One region of the Massilia sp. NP310 genome, then DNA from elsewhere that is predicted to be linked to it. Evidence: predicted binding sites of a transcription regulator. Region 1 holds the regulator's gene; each other region holds the start of a gene.
The links. Region 1 encodes sigma-54, which starts transcription at its own class of promoters, with help from an activator protein. Its sites were predicted from a motif close to TGGCANGNAANCTGCTTT; they were not measured.
Positions count from the first base shown of each region.

Region 2: a site for sigma-54 is predicted at 3,016-3,033, ahead of KY496_RS23340 (PEP-CTERM sorting domain-containing protein). Genes of this name have one in related genera too.
Region 3: a site for sigma-54 is predicted at 2,686-2,703, ahead of KY496_RS21750 (DUF2126 domain-containing protein). Genes of this name have one in related genera too.
Region 4: a site for sigma-54 is predicted at 2,999-3,016, ahead of KY496_RS08230 (PEP-CTERM sorting domain-containing protein). Genes of this name have one in related genera too.

Region 1 covers NZ_CP080379.1:4,732,761-4,738,162, reverse strand. Annotated here, with positions in the region: gene KY496_RS20860 (DUF5694 domain-containing protein) at 1-497, opposite strand, end outside; gene KY496_RS20855 (enoyl-CoA hydratase/isomerase family protein) at 582-1,667, opposite strand; gene hpf (ribosome hibernation-promoting factor, HPF/YfiA family) at 1,791-2,150, opposite strand; gene KY496_RS20845 (RNA polymerase factor sigma-54) at 2,226-3,566, opposite strand; gene KY496_RS27475 (hypothetical protein) at 3,621-3,701, opposite strand; gene lptB (LPS export ABC transporter ATP-binding protein) at 3,713-4,465, opposite strand; gene lptA (lipopolysaccharide transport periplasmic protein LptA) at 4,477-5,025, opposite strand; gene lptC (LPS export ABC transporter periplasmic protein LptC) at 5,073-5,402, opposite strand, start outside.
Region 2 covers NZ_CP080379.1:5,271,714-5,277,115, reverse strand. Annotated here, with positions in the region: gene KY496_RS23355 (alpha/beta fold hydrolase) at 1-297, shown strand, start outside; gene KY496_RS23350 (ATP-binding protein) at 304-1,860, shown strand; gene KY496_RS23345 (hypothetical protein) at 1,887-2,246, shown strand; gene KY496_RS23340 (PEP-CTERM sorting domain-containing protein) at 2,299-2,982, opposite strand; gene KY496_RS23335 (AI-2E family transporter) at 3,110-4,186, opposite strand; gene KY496_RS23330 (SCO family protein) at 4,217-4,807, opposite strand; gene cyoE (heme o synthase) at 4,809-5,402, opposite strand, start outside.
Region 3 covers NZ_CP080379.1:4,936,676-4,942,077, forward strand. Annotated here, with positions in the region: gene KY496_RS21750 (DUF2126 domain-containing protein) at 1-2,614, opposite strand, end outside; gene KY496_RS21755 (circularly permuted type 2 ATP-grasp protein) at 2,778-4,190, shown strand; gene KY496_RS21760 (alpha-E domain-containing protein) at 4,192-5,217, shown strand; gene KY496_RS21765 (putative zinc-binding metallopeptidase) at 5,296-5,402, opposite strand, start outside.
Region 4 covers NZ_CP080379.1:1,894,672-1,900,073, forward strand. Annotated here, with positions in the region: gene KY496_RS08215 (SDR family oxidoreductase) at 1-726, shown strand, start outside; gene KY496_RS08220 (mandelate racemase/muconate lactonizing enzyme family protein) at 740-1,906, opposite strand; gene KY496_RS08225 (LysR substrate-binding domain-containing protein) at 2,002-2,913, shown strand; gene KY496_RS08230 (PEP-CTERM sorting domain-containing protein) at 3,051-3,671, shown strand; gene KY496_RS08235 (sulfite exporter TauE/SafE family protein) at 3,689-4,456, opposite strand; gene KY496_RS08240 (NADP-dependent malic enzyme) at 4,520-5,402, opposite strand, start outside.

The DNA of each region.
Region 1 (5,402 bases):
GCCGGCAGGCGGAGCCACTGGACCACGGCCGACGCCTCCTCGCCGCCGGCCAGGAACACGGCCGCCAGGCGCCGTCGCTGGGCCGCCGACGGCGCCGCCGGCCAGGCGGCCAGCAGCCGTTCGGCCTCGGCGGTGGCCTGCGGCACGTCGAGCCCGGTCGCCGCCCTGGCCGGCGCGGTATCCCAGCAATAGCCGTCGACCGCCTCCTGGTAGCGCACCGCATAGCGGCGCATGAAATCGCACTGCGGCCCGGAGCGGTCCTCGACCGCGATCGCCTGCGGCTTCCAGGCGGCGAGCCGGTCGTTCAGCGGGGCCAGGCTCGACGTCTGGAAGGTCTTGGGCAGGTGCGCCAGGTGGGGCGAGCCGAGCACCATGATCTCGTTGACCGGCCCTGTCGTTGGGCCCTTGAGCCGGCTCGGATCGAAGGCGGGCTGGTAGTCCTGCGCGGCGGCGGCGCAGGACAAGGTCATCGCAATCAGCAAGGCACGCAGGCGCATCGGGTTTCCTTTCAGGTCATGAAGACCCGATGTTCACACCTCACCGATATGGTGTCACGCAAAAATGGATATGCACGCAGCGGATTATGCGAGATGCCTGAGCGGATGCGCATGCTCCGGCCACACCGGGTCGAAGAAGCGCGCCACCATGTCGGGCGTCACCTGATCGAGCGAAGGCGGATTCCATCGCGGCGCATTGTCCTTGTCGATCACCAGCGCACGCACGCCTTCCAGCACTTCGCCATGCGCGAAATTGTGGCGCACTAGCGAACGTTCCATGCGCAGGCAATCGGCCACGGACAGCTGCGCGCCGCGCGCCAGCAGTTCGTGGGTCACGCACATCATCAGGGGCGAGCGCTGGCGCATCGCCGCCAGGGCGCGCTGCGCGAACAGCGTCTCGTCGCCTTCGAGCGAAGCCATGATCGCGGCGACCGAGGCGGCGCCGAAATGCGCATCGATCAGCTGGCGCTGGGCCTGCAGTTCGCCGTTGCCCGCCTGCGGCGCGAACGGCGCCGCGAAAGCGCGGATCGCCGCCGGCAGGTCAGCGCCGGGTGTGGACGCAATCAAGGCATGCAGGGCCGGCAGCTCGGCGCCCGGCACGAAGACATCGGCCAGGCCGATATGGAGCGCGTCGGCGGCGCCGATCGTCAGCCCGGTCAGGCCCAGGTAGTTGCCGAGCTGTCCCGGCGCATGCGACAGGAAGTGGCTGCCGCCGACGTCCGGAAACAGGCCGATGTTCACCTCGGGCATGGCCATCTTCGTGCGCTCGGTCACGATGCGCAGGCCGCAGTCCGGGCCGCCCTGGGCGATGCCCATGCCGCCGCCCATCACGACGCCATCCATGATGGCGATGTAGGGCTTCGGGTAGAAATGGATCAGGTGGTTCAGCGCGTATTCTTCGGTGAAGAAATCCTCGAGCAGCGCGCTGCCGCCCATCGGCGTCGCATGGCCGACCTCATGGAAGAAGCGGATGTCGCCGCCCGCGCACAAGGCCTTCTCGCTGCTGCTGGTCAGTACGACCGCGTCGACCTGCCCGTCATGGCGCCAGGCGCGCAGCACAGTGGTGAGCGCGCGCACCATCTCGAGCGACAGCGAATTGAGCGCCTTCGGGCGGTCCAGGGTGATGATGCCGGTGCGGTTGGCGACGCGGGTCAGGACGTGGTCGGTCATGGCGTAATCCGTAATGGAGAGACATGCATTTTACCGAACACACGATACGCGTCATATCGGGGAGCTGGATGCAAAAAGGGCGTCCCCTCAGACGCCCTTAGCTAGTGTGAGCCCTGCGCCTGATCAGGCGACAGCAGCGTCTTCGCCGCCGTTTTCCGGCAGGCGTTTGATCGAGGTACGGCTATGGTCCTTCAGCATTTGCTTGTGTTTCAGGATCTGTCTGTCCAGCTTATCCATCAGCGTGTCGATCGCGGCGTACAGGTCTTGCGCGACGCTTGCCACGTGCAGGGTCTTGCCCGACACCTGGACGTTGATCTCTGCTTTCTGCCTTTTTTCTTTTTCAGTGAGGTTGTCGACGGCCAGGAAGACGTGGGTGTCGATCACCTGGTCGAAATGGCGAATGATGCGCTCGAGCTTATTCTGAACGTATTCACGGATGGCGGGGGTTACTTCGAGATGATGGCCACTGATTGTGAGGTTCATACACACTCCTTTGAAAAGGTTGCACCGTGTGGACCACACCAACGCGACAAGGCACGACGGGTGTGGACGGCGCAGTTACAAGGACTTGCGGAGGCTTACAGGGGGTATCTTGAGGGCTTCACGGTATTTTGCAACCGTCCGGCGCGCGATGACCATGCCTTGTTCCCCGAGCATCTCCGCGATCTTGCTGTCGGACAATGGGTTCCTAGGGTCTTCTGCTCCTGTCAATTGTGCGATGAGCGCACGGATTGCCGTCGAGGATGCTTCGCCTCCCGCCTCGGTGGCAACGTGGCTGCCGAAGAAATACTTCAACTCAAACATGCCGTGCGGGGTCAGCATGTATTTCTGCGTTGTGACACGAGAAATTGTGCTCTCGTGTAGGCCTAGTGTATCAGCTATCTCACGTAAAACAAGGGGCCGCATGGCAACCGCGCCATGGGAGAAAAAGTTGCGCTGGCGCTCGACGATCGCCTCCGCCACGCGCAGGATGGTGTCGAATCGCTGGCGCATATTCTTGATGAGCCACTTCGCTTCCTGCAACTGCGCGCCCATCTGCGCTTCGCTCTTGCCCTGCTTGAGGAGGCTCGCGTACAGGCTGTTCACGCGCAGGCGCGGCATCACGTCCGGGTTCAGGGTGACCGCCCAGCCGCTCTTGGAACGGCGCACGATCACGTCCGGCACCACGTAGTCCGACACGTTCGAAGCGAACGCCGCGCCCGGATGCGGATTGCATTGGCGCACCACGGCCTGCACCTCGCGCAAGTCTTCGTCGTCGCAGTCGAGCGCTTTTTTCAGCTTGCTGTACTCGCGCTGGGCGAACCAGCTCAGGTAACCCTCGACGATGGTCAGCGCCATGCGCCGCGTCACCAGCGGCACGCCCGGCATGCGCCGGATCTGCAGCGCCAGGCACTCGGCCGCGCTGCGCGCGCCGACGCCCACCGGATCCATGCTCTGCACCAGCGCCAGCGCGCAGCGTAATTCGTCGATCTCGATCTCGAGTTCTTGGGGCAGCCTGGCGTGAATCTCGTCGAGCGGCTCTTCCAGGTAGCCGTTGTCGTCCAGCGCATCGATCACCAGCTCGGCCAGCGCACGGTCGCGCGCCGACAGGATGGCTTCGCGCACCTGTTCCATCAGGTGTTCGCGCAGCGTGATGGCGCAGGCTTCCAGTTGCGGGCGGCCGTCCTCGTCCTCGCCGCCGCCGGACGATGGCGCGCCGCTGTCGCTCCAGTCGGCATCGACGCGATCGTTGTCGGCGCCGCCCTCGAAACCCTCGCCCTCCTGCGCAGGCGCACCCTCACCCTCGGCCTGCTGGCCGGGCGCCGGCGGCGCTTCGCCGTTGGCGGGCGCATTGTTGATGGCGCCATCGGCCAGCAGGCGCACCGATCGGTCGAGCGGATCGTCGAGCCGCTCGAGCAAGGGGTTATCGCCCAGTATCTGCTCGATCTCCTGGTGCAGCTCGAGCGTCGACAGTTACAGCAACCGGATCGACTGCTGCAGTTGCGGCGTAAGCGCGAGGTGCTGCGAAGTGCGAAGTTGCAGGGACTGTTTCATCTAGGCGTCGCTCACATGCGGAAGTGTTCACCCAGGTACACGCGGCGCACCGACTCGTCGGCGATGATGTCGTCAGGACGGCCGGAGGCAAGCACCGCGCCCTGGTTGATGATGTAGGCGCGGTCGCAGATGCCGAGCGTCTCGCGCACGTTGTGGTCGGTGATCAAAACACCGATCCGGCGCTCCTTCAGGAAGCGCACGATGCGCTGGATCTCGATCACGGCGATCGGGTCGACGCCGGCGAACGGTTCGTCGAGCAGCACGAAGCGCGGATTGGTCGCCAGCGCGCGCGCGATTTCCACGCGGCGACGCTCGCCGCCCGACAGCGACAGCGCCGGATTCTCGCGCAGCTTCTCGATCTGCAGGTCGGCCAGCAGGGTGTCGAGGCGCTCGTTGATCTGGTCTTTCGACAGCGGCTTGCCGTTGTCCTTCTGCAGCTCGAGCACGGCGCGGATGTTCTCTTCCACCGTCAGCTTGCGGAACACCGAAGCCTCTTGCGGCAGGTAGGACAGGCCCAATACGGCGCGGCGGTGGATCGGCAGGCTGGTGATGTCGGTGCCGTTGATGTCGATCGAGCCGGCGTCCGACGGCACCAGGCCGACGATCATGTAGAACGACGTGGTCTTGCCGGCTCCGTTCGGGCCCAGCAAGCCGACCACTTCGCCGCATTCCACCTGCAGCGACACGTCGCGCACCACCAGGCGCTTGCCATAGCTTTTCTGCAGGCCCTTGACGACCAGGGTGCTGCGATCGCCCAGCTCCATCGGAATCGCCGTCATTGGGCGCCTCCGGCGGGTGCGCGCTTGGGCGCCAGGATCAGGGTGCCGCGGCCGCCGCCGGCGACGCTCTTGCCGCTTTCGTCGTTGCGCACCGTGGCCACTTCCTTGCGGTTGTCGTAGGAAATGAAGGGGCCGGTGATCTGGTTGGTCATGCGCGCGCCTTCGAGTTCGCGCACGACGGCGTTGGAATACAGGCGCACCAGTTCCGACCGCTCGTCGTACTCGATGCGCTCGGCCTGGCCGTCGACCCACAGGTCGGGACCGCCGTCACGCTTCTGGCGGAAAGTGGCGACCTTGCCGCCGGCAGCGGTGAGGGTCACGCTCATATAGCCTTCCGGGCTTTCCTTGACCAGGGCGCGGTCGGACTTGAGCACCAGGGTGCCGCGGGTCAGCACCACGTTGCCGGTCAGGATGCGGGTGCCGGTCACCTCGTCGATGTCGAGCGAATCGAAGTTGATGACCGCTTCCTTGAGCGAATCGGCGCGTTCGGCGGCCGCGGTCAGCGACAGCAGGGAAAGGAAGGCGGCGACAAGTAGTTTTTTCATGGTTGGTGGATACGGGTCTCTGGTTGGCACGCGGCGTTTCTGGAGGATCAGCGCTGGCGTGGCGGATAGACGATCTGGCCGCGGCTGGACAGGTGCAGCTGCATGGTCGCATTGTTGGCGACCATGCCGGTGCCCTTGACGCTGGACGCGCCGAGCTGCATGTCGATCGGCAGATCGGTCTTCAGTATTTCTTCGTCCGGCAGCACGGTGAGCGCCTGGGTGCGCACGTGCAGCGATTCACTCTGCGCGGTCTTGGGGCGCTGCAGGTCGACGTCGCCGATCAGCTCGACCCGGTGCTCCTGGTGATGGATCTGCGCGTTCTTCGCGACCACCGTCATCGGCGGGCGGCCCGGCTCGACGCCGCGCAGCACCGGCGC
Region 2 (5,402 bases), 540 kb from region 1:
CGCCAGGAACTGACCGACAGCTTCTGCCGCAACGATCCCGAGATCGCGCGCCACTTCGCCTGCGTCACCTTCCTGTCCGACCACCGGCCGGACGTGGCCAGGTCGACCGTACCGGCCCTGGTCCTGCAGTGCAGCGACGACCTGATCGCGCCGCGCACGGTCGGCGAGTGGCTGCACCGGCACCTGCCCAGCAGCAGCCTGGCCGTGATCGACAACGTCGGCCACTGCCCGCACATGAGCGCGCCGACCGCCAGTTCGCGCGCGATCGACGTCTTCCTGGCGCAGACGCTGCGCTAGCCTTCGATGAACGCCGCCCTGCCCGCCGTCGATGCCTTTTACGAGCAGGCGGCGTGCGGGCTGCTGGCGACCGATGCCGGCGGCATGATCGTGCGCGCCAACGCCACCCTCCACGCCTGGCTCGGCGCGCCATCCGATGCCCTGACCGGCAAGCTGCGTTTCCACGACCTGCTGTCGGTAGGCGCCCGCCTGTTCCACCACACCCGCTGCGTGCCGTTGCTGCAGCGCGAAGGCGCGGTGAACGAAGTCCAGGTCGACCTGCTCACCCTGGACGGACGGCACCTGCCGGTGCTGCTCAACATCGTGCGCCATCCCGGCGCCGACGGCGCCTGGCTCGACCACTGGGCCGTGTTCAGGTCGAGCGGACGCCACGCCTACGAACATGCCCTGCTCGGCGCGCGCAAGGTGGCCGAGGAAGCGCTCGAGGCCCAGCGCGCGGCCGACCTGCAGCTGCAGGCGCTCAACCTGCAACTGACGGCGGCCGACCGCCGCAAGGACGAATTCCTGGCCACCCTGTCGCACGAGCTGCGCAATCCGCTGGCGCCGATGCGCAGCGCGGTCGACGTCTTCAAGCTCAAGTACGGCAGCGGCGCCGACGAGCGCCTGCTGCAGGCCTTCGACCGCCAACTGCGCCACCTGACACGGCTGGTGGACGACCTGATGGACGTCTCGCGCATCACCCAGAACCGGATGCGGCTGCGGCGCACGGCGGTCGACCTGGCGCCGCTGGTGCGCGGCGCGGCGCAGGACATGGCCCCGGCCATGGCGGCGGCGCGCCATACGCTGCGCCTGTCCGTTGGCGACACGCCGCTGGTGGTCGACGGCGACGCCACGCGCCTGGCGCAAGTGGTCATCAACCTGCTGGCCAATGCCGCCAAGTACACGCCGGACGGCGGCCAGATCGACGTCGAACTCACCTGCGCGGACGGGCACGCCGAACTGCGCGTGCGCGACAACGGCATCGGCATTCCGCCGGACGCGCTGGGCGCGGTCTTCAATATGTTCGCCCAGCTCGAACCGGCCCTCGACCGGGCCAGGGGCGGGCTCGGCATCGGGCTGGCGCTGGCGCGCGGCATCGTCGACCTGCATGGCGGCGCGATCCTGGTCGAGAGCGCCGGGCCCGGCCTGGGCAGCGAATTCACGCTGCGCCTGCCGCTGGTCGCCGGCTGCGCCGCGCCGGAAGCCGCCGCGGAACCGGCCGCGCCGGTCTCGCCCAGGCGGGTGCTGGTGGTGGACGACAACTTCGACACCGCCGAGACCATGGCGCTGGCGCTGGAACTGTTCGGCTGCGAGACGCGTATGGCGCACACCGCGGCCGCCGCGCTGGACGTCGCGGCCGAATTCGCGCCCGACGTCGCCCTGCTCGACATCGGGCTGCCCGACTACAACGGTTACGAACTCGCGCGGCGCCTGCGCGCCCTGCCGTCCGGCCTGGACATCACGCTCGTTGCCGCCACCGGCTGGGGCCAGGACAAGGACCGCACGCTGGCGCTGGACGCGGGCTTCGATCACCATTTGACCAAGCCGATCGATTTCGAGCAGCTGCGCCTGCTGTTACGATGAGCGCTTGTGAACTTCGAGCACGATCCATGACCATCCGGTTTTCCATGCTTCCCGGGCTGGCTGCAGGCCTGTTGTGCCTGGCTTCGCTGATGCATGCGGGCGTCGCCGCCGCCTGCGAGCGGCGCTATCCCGACGCCAATGGCGACGACCGCACCCGCCACGTCGCCCTGTCGGCGCGCTGGCCGGACGCCCAGATCCTGCAGAACCTGCGGCTGCAGATCGACCGCGCCGAGGTCAAGCAGAGCGAGAGCAGGGACGCGCTCAAGACCGAGTATGGCTACTTTGGGCGTTCGGTGACGATCACGCGCTCGGTGAAGAACGGCGTCGAGGTGCTGTTGCTGGAAAAAGGCAGGGACAAGCTGGTGTGGAAGCTGGGAACCTGTTGATTCTGGACGAAGCCGCTTCCGGCACCGGATACAACCGACCGGAAGCAGGACATCAAGACCGCGGACGGCGGATGAACAAGCCCAGCATGCCCACACCCAACAAAGCCATCGATGCCGGCTCGGGAATCACGCGATCCAGCGGCTCCACGCCGATGATTGGTGGCGGAAGGATGAACTCGCCGCCTGTGTAGGCGTGGAACTGGAGGTTATCGAGGCGATCAGTATTGAAGCTGATATGTGTGGCCATCGCGTCGCCATATGCCGAATAGACACGATAGCTACCCATGGTCCCAAGATGCGGAAAGCCGCAGAAACTCGGGTTGGTCGGGCAGTAAGGGTTACCGTTGCCGGAGACCCAAGTGTATGGTTCGTAAAACCCATCTTCGAACAACACATTCACTCCGCCGCCATCGACGTCATAGCGCGCTGCGTTAAACGAGATGTAGTACTTGTCGCTGCCCAGAGCTGCGCGCAGCTTGGCTGGGTCAATCGTCAGCTCCACTGGCCCTCCAAGGAAGGCGCCGCGCGGCGTATGCATGACATACTCGTTGCGAAAGCTCAGACCGTAGTCATGGTAGCCTTGGCGATTGTGGCTATCGCGCCCACCGCTATAGAAATCCCCGATCTGGCTGTGCGAAATGAATGCCTCGAAATCCAGAACGATGCTTCCGGCCTTGGCGGGAAGCGCGCTTGCCAGCAGCAGCGCGCCCAAAGCGCCGGTCAGTCGTTTATTCATGATCATCCCTATATTTGTTATGGAACAATCAACATAGCAAAATTCGCGCCAACTAAATTAGCTCAATGAAAATAACCATTTATCCCGACACAGGGATCGCACTGTAAAAATCTCCGACAATTGCCAGCTATTCGTGAGCATGATCCCCCTCGTGCTTAACGATCGGATCCTCGGTCCCGGTCCATTCGCTCATCAGCGAATAGCCAACCGCCAGCAGCACCGGCCCGATGAACATGCCGACGAAGCCGAAGGCGATCACGCCGCCCAGCACCCCGAGCAGGGTCAAGAGGAACGGCAGGCTGCTGCCGCGGCTGATCAGCATCGGCCGCACGACGTTGTCGACGCCGCTGATCAAGACCGTGCCCCAGATCGCCATGAAGATCGCCCAGCCCGTCTCGCCATGGGCGAACAGCCACAGCGTCGCCCCACCCCACACCAGCGGCGGGCCGAGCGGAATCAGGGACGTCAGGAACACCAGCACCGACAGCAGCGGCACCGCCGGCACCCCGGCGATCGCGAAGCCGACCGCCGCCACCAGCGCCTGGGCCAGCGCCGTGCCGAGCAGGCCGTACATCACGCCGCGCACGGTCTGGCTGACCGTGTGCTGGATCGATTCGGCGCCCTCGCCCATCACCTTGCGCATCGTCACCGCGATCACGGCCAAGAGCGCATTGCCGTCGCGGTACAGGAAAAAGCTGACGAAGGCGGCCAGGCTCATCTGCACCACGCCGGTCCCGAGCATGATGCCGCCCTTGACCAGCCAGATACGGGCCGGCTCGATCATGCGCTGGGCCAGCGCCAGCATCTGCTCGCGGCTGGCGATCAGGTCGTGCAGGTAGGTGTCGATCGTTTCGCCGAGCAGGGGAATGTCGCGGATCCAGGCCGGCGGCGCCAGTTCGCGGTGCTCGACCAGGACGCGCAATTCGTTGAAGCCGCGCGCCACGTCGTCGCCCAGGTTGTAGGCCACCATCGACAGCGGGATGATGAACAGCAGGGTCAGGGTGAGCGTCATCGTCAGCGCCGCGATCGTGCGCTGGCCGCGCAGTTCGCGCAGCAGGCGCAGGTACAGGGGCCAGGTGGAGATGGCGACCGCGGCGGCGAACAGGATGGCCGGCAGGAAGGGACGCAAGACATAGAGACAGCCCAGCGTCAGCAGGACGACGATGGCGATGCGGGTGTAGTTTCTTCCGGGTCGCGCTTCCATGCCGTCCTGTGATGAATGATGTTTACATCATCATAGCAGTTGGCGCAGGTCGTGGGCGATGAGCGCCGGGCCCTGGCCGTGGCGCACGAACAGGCGCAGGCGGCCCTGCTTGTCGAACACGAAGCTGCCGGCCGTGTGGTCCACGGTGTAGCTGCCGGGATCGGCGCCCGGCACCTTGGCGTAGAACACCTTGAACTCCTTGGCCACCTTGGCGGTCGCGGCGGCGTCGCCATACAGGCCGATGAAGCGCTTGTCGAAGGCCGGGACGTAGTGCGACAGCAGTTCCTGCGTATCGCGCTCGGGGTCGACGGTGATGAACAGCACCTGCACGTCGTCGCTCGACGGGCCCAGTTCCTTCATCACGGTGGCCATCTCGGCCATCGTGGTCGGGCAGACGTCGGGGCACTGGGTGTAGCCGAAGAAGACCACCACCACCTTGCCCTTGAAGTCTTCGAGGGTGCGCGGCTTGCCGGTGTGGTCGGTGAGCGCGAAACCCTTGGCGTAGTCGACGCCGGTGACGTCGGTGTTGTGGAAGGCTGGCGGCTTGTCGCTCAATTTTTCGCAACCGCTTGACAGCAGCGCGACGGCCGTGAACCCCACTACGCTCAAGAATTTTTTCATGTCAGAACCTGAAGTAATGGTCGACCAACAAGGCCGCGAACAGCAGCGACAGGTAGACGATCGACCAGGTGAAGGTCTTGCGCGCCGCCATATCGCTGTAGTTGCGATGCACCCGCCAAGCGTGGCGCAGGAAGATGGCGTTGAGCGGCACCGCCGCCGCCAGGTAGATCAGGCCGCTCATGCCGACCGCGAACGGCAGCAAGGTGGTCGCGGCCAGGCCGATCGTGTACAGCCACACCTGCAGGCCGGTGAATTTCATGCCGTGGGTGATCGGCAGCATCGGCAGGCCCGAGCGGGCGTAATCTTCGCGCCGGTACATGGCCAGCACCCAGAAATGCGGCGGGGTCCACATGAAGATGATCAGGACCAGCAGCCAGGCTTCCATCGGCACCTCATTGGCCACCGCGGCCCAGCCCAGCGCCGGCGGCATGGCGCCCGACAGGCCGCCGATCACGATGTTCTGCGACGTGTTCGGCTTGAGCAGCAAGGTATAGATGAAGGCATAACCGACGAAGGTGACGAAGGTCAGCCACATGGTCAGCGGATTGACCAGCGTGTACAGGATATACATGCCCAGGCCGCCCAGCGCGACCGA
Region 3 (5,402 bases), 200 kb from region 1:
CCAGCCGGGCCTGGCACGGCTCGCGCCAGAAGCGCGCGACCAGGGCCCGCAGCAACAGCATTTGCAGCAGGCTCATACGCTCGTGCGGCGGCATCTCGAAGGCGCGGAACTCCACCAGGCCGAGGCGGCCGGTGGGGCCGTCCGGCGAATACAGCTTGTCGATCGAAAATTCGGCGCGGTGCGTATTGCCGGTCAGGTCGACCAGCAGGTTGCGCAGCAGGCGGTCGACCATCCACGGCTTGTCGCCCGGCTGCAGCGTCGGCAGCACCTTGTCCATCTGCTGGAAGGCGATCGCCAGTTCATACAGGTTGTCGTCGCGCGCCTCGTCCACGCGCGGCGCCTGGCTGGTCGGTCCGATGAAGGTGCCCGAGAACAGGTAAGAGAGCGCCGGGTGGATCTGCCAGTAGGTGATCAGGCTCTTGAGCAGGTCGGGACGGCGCAGCATCGGGCTGTCTTCGGCGCTGGCGCCGCCCAGGGTGGCGTGGTTGCCGCCGCCGGTGCCGGTGTGGCGGCCGTCATGCATGAATTTCTCGGTGCCCAGGCGGGTGAGGCGCGCTTCCTGGTACAGGGTCGTCACGTTGTGCACCAGCTCGTTCCACGAAGCGGCCGGATGGATATTGACTTCGATGACGCCCGGGTCGGGCGTGACGCTGAGCAGCTTGATGCGCGGGTCGCGCGGCGGCGCATAACCTTCGATCCGCAGCTTCATCCCGAGCCTGGCGGCGGTGGCCTCGACCGCGCCGGCCAGCGCCAGGTAATCCTCGAGGCGCTGCTGCGGCGGCATGAAGACGTGCAGGCGTCCGGCGCGCACTTCGACGCACAGCGCGGTGTGGATCACCTCGCGTGCGTCCGGCGCGAAGGGAGAGGCAGGCTGGACGGCCGCGCGGTCCGGCGCCGGCTGCGCGGCGTGGTGCGCGGCCACCAGGGCGCTGCGCGGGGCGAACGGGTCGACCTCGAAACCGGGATCGCGTTCGCGCGGCGGCACCCATGGCAGCGTGGCCAGCGGCAGGCGCAGGCCGATCGGCGAGTCGCCCTCGAGCAGGTACAGGTGTTCGCGCCGCAGCGGCCAGGCCGAGGTGCGCCAGCCGGCGCCGGGCGCGGCCTGCAGCGGCAGCACGTAGCCGGCCACCTGGCCCAGGCCGCGTTCGAGCAGGCGCGCCAGCCGGCGCCGTTCCTCCGGCGCGTCCAGGTCTGCCCGCAGGGGATCGAGGTTGGGCGGCAGCGCCTGCTCGCGTTGGGCCTGCAGCAGCACGTCTTCATAGGCGGGGATGGCGCTGCCGGCGGGCAGGCCGAGCGCATCGACCAGCGCGGCGGTGAAGCGGCGGGCGTCCCCGGCGTCATAGCCGTCGTCGACGTGTTCTTCCGAGAACAGGCCGGGGTCGCGCCACAGCGGCTCGCCGTCGACGCGCCAGAAGATGTTCAGCGCCCAGCGCGGCAGCGGTTCGCCCGGATACCATTTGCCCTGGCCGTAGTGCAGCAGGCCGCCGGGCGCGAAATGATTCTTGAGCCGCTGCGCCAGCGTGCCGGCCAGCGCGCGTTTGCGCTCGCCATGGGCCTGGGTATTCCACTCCGGCGCGTCCATGTCGTCGATCGAGACGAAGGTGGGCTCGCCGCCCTGGGTCAGGCGCACGTCCTGGGCCAGCAGGTCGGCGTCGACCTGCCGGCCCAGGCGGTCGATGGCCTCCCAGTCGGCGTCCGAATACGGCTTGGTTACGCGCGGGTCTTCGTGGATGCGGGTGATCGTCATCTCGTGGATGAAGGTGACCTCGGCCTTGTCGCTGAACCCCGTCACCGGCGCCGCCGACGAGGGCAGCGCCGTGCAGGCGAGCGGAATATGGCCTTCGCCGGCCAGCATGCCCGAGGTCGGGTCGAGCCCGATCCAGCCGGCGCCGGGGATGTACACCTCGGTCCAGGCGTGCAGGTCGGTGAAGTCTTCGAGCGCGCCGCTCGGACCGTCGAGCGCCTCCTGGTCGGCGCGCAGCTGGATCAGGTAGCCGGAAACGAAACGCGCCGCCAGCCCCATCGTGCGCAGGATCTGCACCAGCAGCCAGCCGCTGTCGCGGCAGGAGCCGGAACGCTTCTCGAGCGTGTGTTCCGGCGTCTGCACGCCCGGTTCCATGCGCAGCAGATAGGCGATGTCGCGCTGCAGGCGCTGGTTGATCGCCACCAGGAAGTCGGTGGTGTTCATCGGCTGCGCCAGCAGCTCGCGCCGCGCCGCGTCTACCCATGCCAGCAGCAGCGGGCCGGCCGGCTCGGGCTGCGCGTAGGCGCTCAGTTCCCCCTGCAACTGCTCGGGATACACAAAGGGAAAATGCTCCGCATATTGTTCGATGAAGAAATCGAAGGGATTGATGACGGTCATGTCGGCGACCAGGTCGACCGTGAACTCGAGCGTATCCGTTTTTTCCGGGAACACGAAACGGCCGATGTAATTCCCGTAGGGGTCTTGCTGCCAGTTGATGAAATGCTCCTGCGGCAGCACCGACAGCGAATACGACAGGATCGGCGTGCGCGCATGCGGCGCCGGACGCAGGCGCACCTCATGCGGCGAGAGGGCGACTTGCCGGTCGTAGCGGTAACTGGTCTTGTGGTGCAGCGCGATACGGATAGCCATGCGGGAGTGCCTTTATAGGGGTGGTCACGAACGATACCAGCACATCGATATATACCTGTTTCAACTGTGCACAAGCATGATTCATACCCGCAATATAATTCGATCGTGCGGCGTCGCCGAGCTGGCACGTTTCTTGATTGCACCTATGCCACTGGAGGATCCGATGCCGAACTTTTACGATGAAATGTATTCCTCTGCGGCAATTGCAAGGCCTCACTACGACGCGTTTGCGCGGTGGCTTGCCTTGCAGTCGCCGCAACTGATCGCGCAAAAACGTGCCGAAGCCGAACTGACCTTCCAGCGGGTGGGGATTACCTTCGCCGTCTACGGCGACAACGCCGGCAAGGAGCGCTTGATCCCGTTCGACATCATTCCGCGCGTGATCGACGCCGCCGAATGGGCCCGGCTGCAGGCCGGCCTGGTGCAGCGGGTGACCGCGCTGAACCGTTTCCTGCACGACGTCTACCACGACCAGGATATCCTGAAGGCGGGCGTCATCCCGCCCGAACAGATCCTGAACAATGCGCAGTACCGGCCCGCGATGCAGGGCGTCAAGGTGCCTTCAAACATCTATGCCCATATCGCCGGCGTCGACATCGTGCGCGCGGGCGAGGGCGAGTTCTACGTCCTGGAAGACAATCTGCGGGTGCCTTCCGGCGTGTCCTACATGCTGGAAAACCGCAAGATGATGATGCGGCTGTTTCCCGCCCTGTTCGCGAGCAACCGCGTGGCGCCGGTCGAGCACTATCCCGACCTGCTGCTCGACAACCTGCGCACCGTGGCGCCGGACGGACCGCTTGACCCGACCGTGGTCGTCCTCACGCCGGGCATGCACAACTCGGCCTATTTCGAACACGCCTTCCTGGCCCAGCAGATGGGTGTGGCGCTGGTGCAGGGGCAAGACCTGTATGTCAGCGACGACACCGTCTACATGCGCACCACGCGCGGGCCGAAGCAGGTCGACGTCATCTATCGCCGGATCGACGACGACTATCTCGATCCACGCGCCTTCCGCCCCGAGTCCACGCTGGGCGTGCCGGGCCTGCTCGACGCGGTGCGCGCCGGGCGGGTCGGCCTGGCCAACGCCATCGGCACCGGGGTGGCCGACGACAAGTCGATCTATCCCTACGTGCCGGACATGATCGAATTCTACCTGGGCGAAAAGCCGATCCTGAACAACGTGCCGACCTACCAGTGCCGGAAAAAGGAAGACCTGGCCTACACCCTGTCGCGGCTGCCCGAGCTGGTGGTGAAGGAAGTGCACGGCGCCGGCGGCTACGGCATGCTGGTCGGGCCGGCCTCGACCCACGCCGAGATCGAGGCCTTCCGCGAGCGCTTGATCGCCAACCCGGACGGCTATATCGCCCAGCCCACGCTGGCCCTGTCGGCCTGCCCGACCTATGTCGAATCGGGCATCGCGCCGCGCCATATCGACCTGCGTCCCTTCGTCCTGTCGGGCAAGACCGTGTCGATGGTGCCGGGCGGCCTGACCCGGGTGGCGCTGCAGGAAGGTTCGCTGGTGGTCAATTCGTCGCAGGGCGGCGGCACCAAGGATACCTGGATACTGGAGAACTAAGATGTTGAGCCGCACCGCAGACCACTTGTTCTGGATGGCCCGCTACACCGAGCGCGCCGAAAACACGGCCCGCATGCTCGATGTCCGGGTCCAGTATTCGCTGATGCCGCAGTCGGCGCAGGCCGAGCAGCAGGGCTGGCGCAGCATGCTGGGCGTGTCCGAGCTGGAAGCGCAGTTCGAGGCCAAGTACCCGGCGCTCACGCAGAAGGACGTGATCGACTTCATGGTGCGCGATCCGGACAACCTGTCCTCGATCACCAGCTGCCTGCGCGCATCGCGCGAGAATGCGCGCGCCGTGCGCGGCGCCCTGACCACCGAAGTATGGGAAACCGAGAACACGACCTGGCTGATGCTGCAGAAGCATCTCAAGAACCGCACCTTCGAGCACGATCCCGGCCAGTTCCTGGAATGGGTCAAGTACCGCTCGCACCTGTCGCGCGGCGTCACGCTGGGCACCATGCTGCAGGACGAGGCGTTCAACTTCATCCGCCTCGGCACCTTCCTGGAACGGGCCGACAATACGGCGCGCATCCTCGACGTCAAGTTCAGGTTCGGAGCGCATGATGCGGTCCAGGCCGGGACGCAGGCGGAGTTCTACCAGCTTGCGGCGCTGTTGCGCTCGGTGTCCGCCTTCGAAACCTACCGCAAGGTCTACCGCGACGCCATCACGTCGACACGGGTGGCCGAACTATTGATACTGCAAGAGAAAATGCCGCGCTCGCTGGCGGCGTGCATGGCCGCCGTGGTGGCCAACCTGAAGGACGTGCGCAATGCGCAGTCGCACGATACCGAGCGCCTGGCCGTGGAACTGTACGCCATGCTGCAATCGTCCCCGATCAGCGCCATCCTCGAAGAAGGCCTGCACGCCTTCCTGACCCGCTTCCTGGCGTCGGTCGACGCGCTGGGCAACGGCATCAGCCGCGACTTCCTGATCCCGATCGAGCCGGCCTTGCCCGACGAAGGACAGACCCAGTCGCAGACGCAGACCCTGGGCGGAATGACGCAAACCCAGACCCAGACCGCGTAAGCCGGGCGCACCGGCATGGCGCGCGCCGCACCGTTTCGGGGGAAAGCGGCGGCGCGGGCATCATGACGGTGCGTCGGCTCAGGCGCCCGGCTTGGCTGGCGCCGTCGCCTGCTTGATCTGGGCGCGCACGACCCGGTGCACGAAGTGCAGCTTTTCCAGTACCGGCGGGCTGAGCGTGAACGGAT
Region 4 (5,402 bases), 2.8 Mb from region 1:
GACCTCATCATCACCGCCACCACGCAGGCCGGCCTGGACGCCGCGGCCGACGAGCTGAAAAGCCGCGGCGCGCAAGTTGCCACTGTGGTGGCCGACCTTACCGACTTCGACGGCGTCGAAACCCTGTACGCGGCGGTGCGCGCCGCGGGCCGCCCGCTGGCCGCCGCCGCCCTCAACGCCGGCGTCGGCCTCGGCGGCCGCTTCGTCGGCGGCACCGACCTGCAACGCGAGATCGCGATGATCCAGCTGAACACGATCTCGCAAGTCCACCTGACCAAGCGCATCCTGCCCGACATGGTCGAGCAAGGCGCCGGCAAGCTGCTGTTCACCGCCTCGATCTCGGGCACCATGCCGACGGCGTACGAGGCTGTGTATGGCGCGACCAAGGCCTTCCTGGTGTCGTTCGCCGAAGCGGTCAAGTCCGAACTCAAGGACAGCGGCATCGAAGGCATCACCATCACGCTCTTGATGCCGGGCCAGGTCGACACCAATTTCTGGCCGCGCGCCGACATGCTGACCAACAAGCTCGGCGTGGGAGAAAAGGCCTCGCCGGCAAAGGTGGCCGCGGAAGGTTACGAAGCCCTCAAGGAAGGCAAGGACCGCATCGTCGCGGGCCTCGCCAGCAGCAAGTTCATCGGCAACGTCGTCAACAACCTGGCCCCCGATACGGTCAAGGCCGACCTGCATGCGGCCCAGGCCAGGCCCGGGTCGGGCCTGAAGGATTGACGACGAGGTCCGCTCAATCGGTCAAGCGCCGCATCTCCGCAATCAGGTCGGCCTTCCCTTCGAACCCGATCCCCGGCAGGTCCGGCATCGTGATGTAGCCATTCTCGACCTTCACCCCATCCGGGAAGCCGCCATACGGCTGGAACAGGTCGGGATAGGACTCGTTGCCGCCCAGCCCCAGCCCGGCCGCGATGTTCAGGGACATCTGGTGGCCGCCGTGCGGAATGCAGCGGCTGCTCGACCAGCCATGCTGGCGCAGCATGTCGAGCGTGCGCAAATACTCCACCAGCCCGTAGCTCAGCGCGCAATCGAACTGCAGCCAGTCGCGGTCCGGACGCATGCCGCCGTGGCGGATCAGGTTGCGCGCGTCCTGCATCGAGAACAGGTTCTCGCCGGTGGCCATCGGCTTGTCGTAGTAGTTGCGCAAGGTGGCCTGCAGTTCGTAGTCGAGCGGGTCGCCGGCTTCCTCGTACCAGAACAGGTCGTACTGCGACAGCGCCTTGGCGTAGCGGATCGCGGTGTCCAGGTCGAAGCGGCCGTTGGCGTCCACCGCCAGCTTCTGGCCATCCCCCAGCACGCTCAGGATCGAATCGATGCGGCGCAGGTCTTCGTCGAGCGAAGCGCCGCCGATCTTTTTCTTGACCACCGTGTAGCCGCGATCCAGGTAGCTGCGCATCTCGTCCTTCAGCTTGCCGTGGTCCTGGCCCGGATAATAATAGCCGCCGGCCGCGTAGACGAACACTTTACGATCCGGCTCGCCGTTGCCATACCGCTCGGCCAGCAGCTGGAACAGTGGCTTGCCGGCGATCTTGGCGGTCGCGTCCCACACCGCCATGTCGATGGTGCCGATGGCCACCGAGCGCTCGCCATGCCCGCCCGGCTTTTCGTTGGTGAACATCGCCTGCCACACCTTGTGCGGATCCAGGTTGTCGCCGCCGGCATCGAGCAGCGACGCGGGATCGGCCTCGAGGATGCGCGGGATGAAGCGCTCGCGCATCAGCGTGCCCTGGCCGTAGCGGCCGTTGGAATTGAAGCCGTAGCCGATCACCGGCTTCCCGTCGCGCATGACGTCCGTGACGACGGCGACCACGCTCAGCGTCATCTTGCTGAAGTCGATGTACGCGTTGCGGATCGGGGAGCTGATCGGGACGGTTTTTTCGCGGATCTCGACGATTCTCATCTGGTGTTCCTTCGCTTGCGGTTGTACGAGCCACCAGATTATTCGCTCCAAAGGCGGTTATGATTGAGGCGGATTCACTAGATTCTTAACCTGCGGTGAAAAACGAGCTCGCTTCCCACCTCGAATTCTTCGTCCTGCTGGCGCGCCACGGCAACCTGTCGGCGGCCGCCCGCGAACTGGACCTGACCCCGCCGGCCGCCACCAAGCGCCTGGCCCAGCTCGAAGAACACCTGGGCGTGCGCCTGGTGAACCGCACCACCCGCACCAGCAGCCTGACGCCCGAAGGCGAAACCTACCTGCACTACGCGACCCGGATCCTGGCCGAACTGCGCGAGATGGAAGAAGCGGTCTCCGGCACGCGCTCGGTGCCGCGCGGCCTCTTGAAGGTGAACGCGTCGCTGGGCTTCGGACGCACGGCGATCGCGCCGCTGGTATCGAGCTTCGCCCAGCGCTATCCGCAGGTCGAGGTGCAGCTCGACGTCACCGACCGCCCGGTCGACCTGGCCGCGGGCGGCATCGACCTGGCGATCCGCTTCGGCGAACTGCCCGACCAGCGCCTGGTGGCGCGCCGCGTCATGTCGAACCGGCGCTTCCTGTGCGCCTCGCCGCGCTATCTGGAGCAGCACGGCGAGCCACGCACGCTGGAAGAACTGGCGGCGCACCGCTGCATCGTGCACCGGCAGAACGACGACGCCTACGGCGTCTGGCGCCTGGTGCACGAGGGACGCAGCGTCTCGGTGAAGGTCGGCGGCACGCTGTCGAGCAACGACGGCGACATCGCCCTCGGCTGGGCGCTGGATGGACACGGCATCCTGGTGCGTTCGGAATGGGACCTGAAGAAGTATGTGGACAGCGGGCGCCTGAAGATCGTCATGCCCGACCATGTCCAGCCGGGGGCCGACCTGTATCTGTATTACCGCAACCGCCGGCATCAGTCGGCGCGGGCACGCGCCTTCATCGATTTCCTGCTCGACCGGTTCGGCGCCGGCAACGGCATCGCCGACTGAATCGCCCTGTCGGGCTGCTTTACAGGCAAGCGACAAATCTCATCGGGAAGTCGCCAAGTCCTTGATCGTAATCAGATTAATTTTTTGGCATGCTACTTGCTCCCTGCCCGGTTTCCACTCAACCAGGGAGAGACAACATGATCAAAAAAATGATGGTGGTCGCGGCAGGCCTGCTGTGCGCGCTGCCGGCATGGGCGGGCTACGTGCAATACAATTTCAACGGTCCGCTGACCGGCTATTTCGTGCAGCACGATACCGATGGGTCCATCGCCGACTTCCGGTTCGGGGTGCCGATCCAGGGTGTGGGCTGGCCCTTCCAGATGTCCCTGTCGCCGCAGTGGTCCGAAGGCAGCACCCGGATCACCGCAGTCAGTACGCATTTCCTGCAAGACGGCCCGACCAATTTCAGCATCTACAGCGACTTCGGCGGCGACCAGACCACCTGGTTCGGCATCACGTTCGCCTACGATCCGTCCGGCATCCTGTACTACAGCGCCGACTACGCCAGCTCGATTTATCTGGCCAGACCCGAGGGTTCCGGATTCGAAAGCTTTTCGGGCACCCACCGCGGCACCGTGTCCCGGGGGACCCTGGATCCCGCTTACGCGCAGTGGCTCGACTATAACGACGGCTACCAGGAGCACGTAACCCGCATCGTCCCGCAGTACGTGGGGCCGAACGAGGTGCCGGAACCGGCCGGCCTGGCGCTGCTCGGGCTCGGCCTCGCCGGCCTGGCGGCCAGCCGCCGCAAGCGCTGAACATCAAGCGCCGAGCATCAGGCGCCGCCGGTGACCAGCATGGTGACGGCCGCCGCCAGCAGCACCGTGCTGAACGCCACCCGCAACAGGCGTGGCGGCAAGGTATGCGCCAGGTGCACGCCCCACGACACGGTCAGCACGCCGCCCAGCGCCAGCGGCAGGCCGACCTGCCAGTCGACCGCGCCGCTGTGGCCATAGGTGGCCAGCGCCACGAAGGCGCCCGGCACCACCAGCGCCAGCGCCATGCCCTGGGCGCGCGTCTGCGGCATCTTGAACAGGCTCACCAGCGCCGGCACCACCACCATGCCACCGCCGATCGTGAAGAAGCCCGACACCGCGCCGCTGGCGATGCCGATCGCCGGCATCAACCGGCGCGGCACTTCCTTCACGGGCGGGGGTGGCGCGCCGGTCTTGCGCCGCGACGGCCAGCCGAAGTACAGCGCCAGCGCGAGCAGGAACAGCGCGAAGGCGTAGTGCAGCACCTCGGCGTCGATCGCCACCGCGAAGCGCGCCGCCAGCCAGGCGGTCCCGATCGAGCACAGGCCGGCCACGCCGACCGAGCGCAGGTCGACCGGATGCTTCTGGTGATAGCGCCAGAAGCCGATCGCCACGTTCGGCGCGATCATCACCAGCGCCGTGCCCTGGGCCAGGTGCTGGTTCATGCCGTACAACAGGCCCAGCACCGGAATGGCGATCAGGCCGCCGCCGATGCCCAGCATGCCGCCGGCGATGCCGAGCGAGGCGCCCAGGCCGAAGTTCAATGCGAGGTCGATCACGGAAATCATGGAGAAAGCCAAAAAACGCGACGGCCCCTCGCAAGGGGCCGCCGGATGGGGAGGGTTAGCGCATTAAACGACTTGCGCGGCAGCCAGCGCCGTCATGTTGACGATGCGGCGCACGGTGGCGCTCGGGCTCAGGATGTGCACCGACTTGGCCGCGCCCAGCAGGATCGGACCCACCGTCACGCCCTTGCCGCTGGCGACCTTGAGCACGTTGAACAGGATGTTGGCCGCATCCAGCGACGGCATCACCAGCAGGTTGGCGCTGCCCGCGTAGCCGGCGTCGATGTTGTAGATGTCGCGGATTTCCTGCGACAGCGCGGCGTCGCCGTGGATCTCGCCGACCACCGCCAGCTCTGGGGCCTGTTCGGCCAGCAGGGCGCGGGCTTCACGCATGCGGCGCGCCGACGGACGCTCGGACGAGCCCTGCGACGAGTGCGACAGCAGCGCCGCCTTCGGCTCCAGGCCGAAGTGCTGCATGGCGTCGGCCGCCAGGCGGGTGATCGCCGCCAGCTCCTGGGCGCTCGGGGTCTCGTTGACGTAGGTGTCGGTGATGAACAGGGTCAGCTTGTCGAGCACCAGCGCGTTCATCGCGGCCAGCACTTCGGCGCCCGGCGCCACGCCGATCTCGTTCCGGACGTGTTCCAGGTGGCTGTCGTAGCTGCCGGTCATGCCGCAGATCAGGGCGTCGACCTGGCCCGACTTGAGCAGGCGCGTGCCCTGCAGCGTGGTGTCGCTTTCCGCCGCGATGACCGTGTAGTCCACGCCCGCCTGCAGGCGCAGGCCGGCCTGCTTGACGGCGCGCGCGATCGCGCCCTCGTCGCCGATCAGCACCGGCTGGGCGATGCCCTCGTCCACCACCGTCTGCACCGCGCGCAGCACGCGCGGCTCGCCCGCTTCGGCGTAGGCCACCTTGCGCAGGTTGGCGCGCGCCTTGTTGAACACCGGCTTC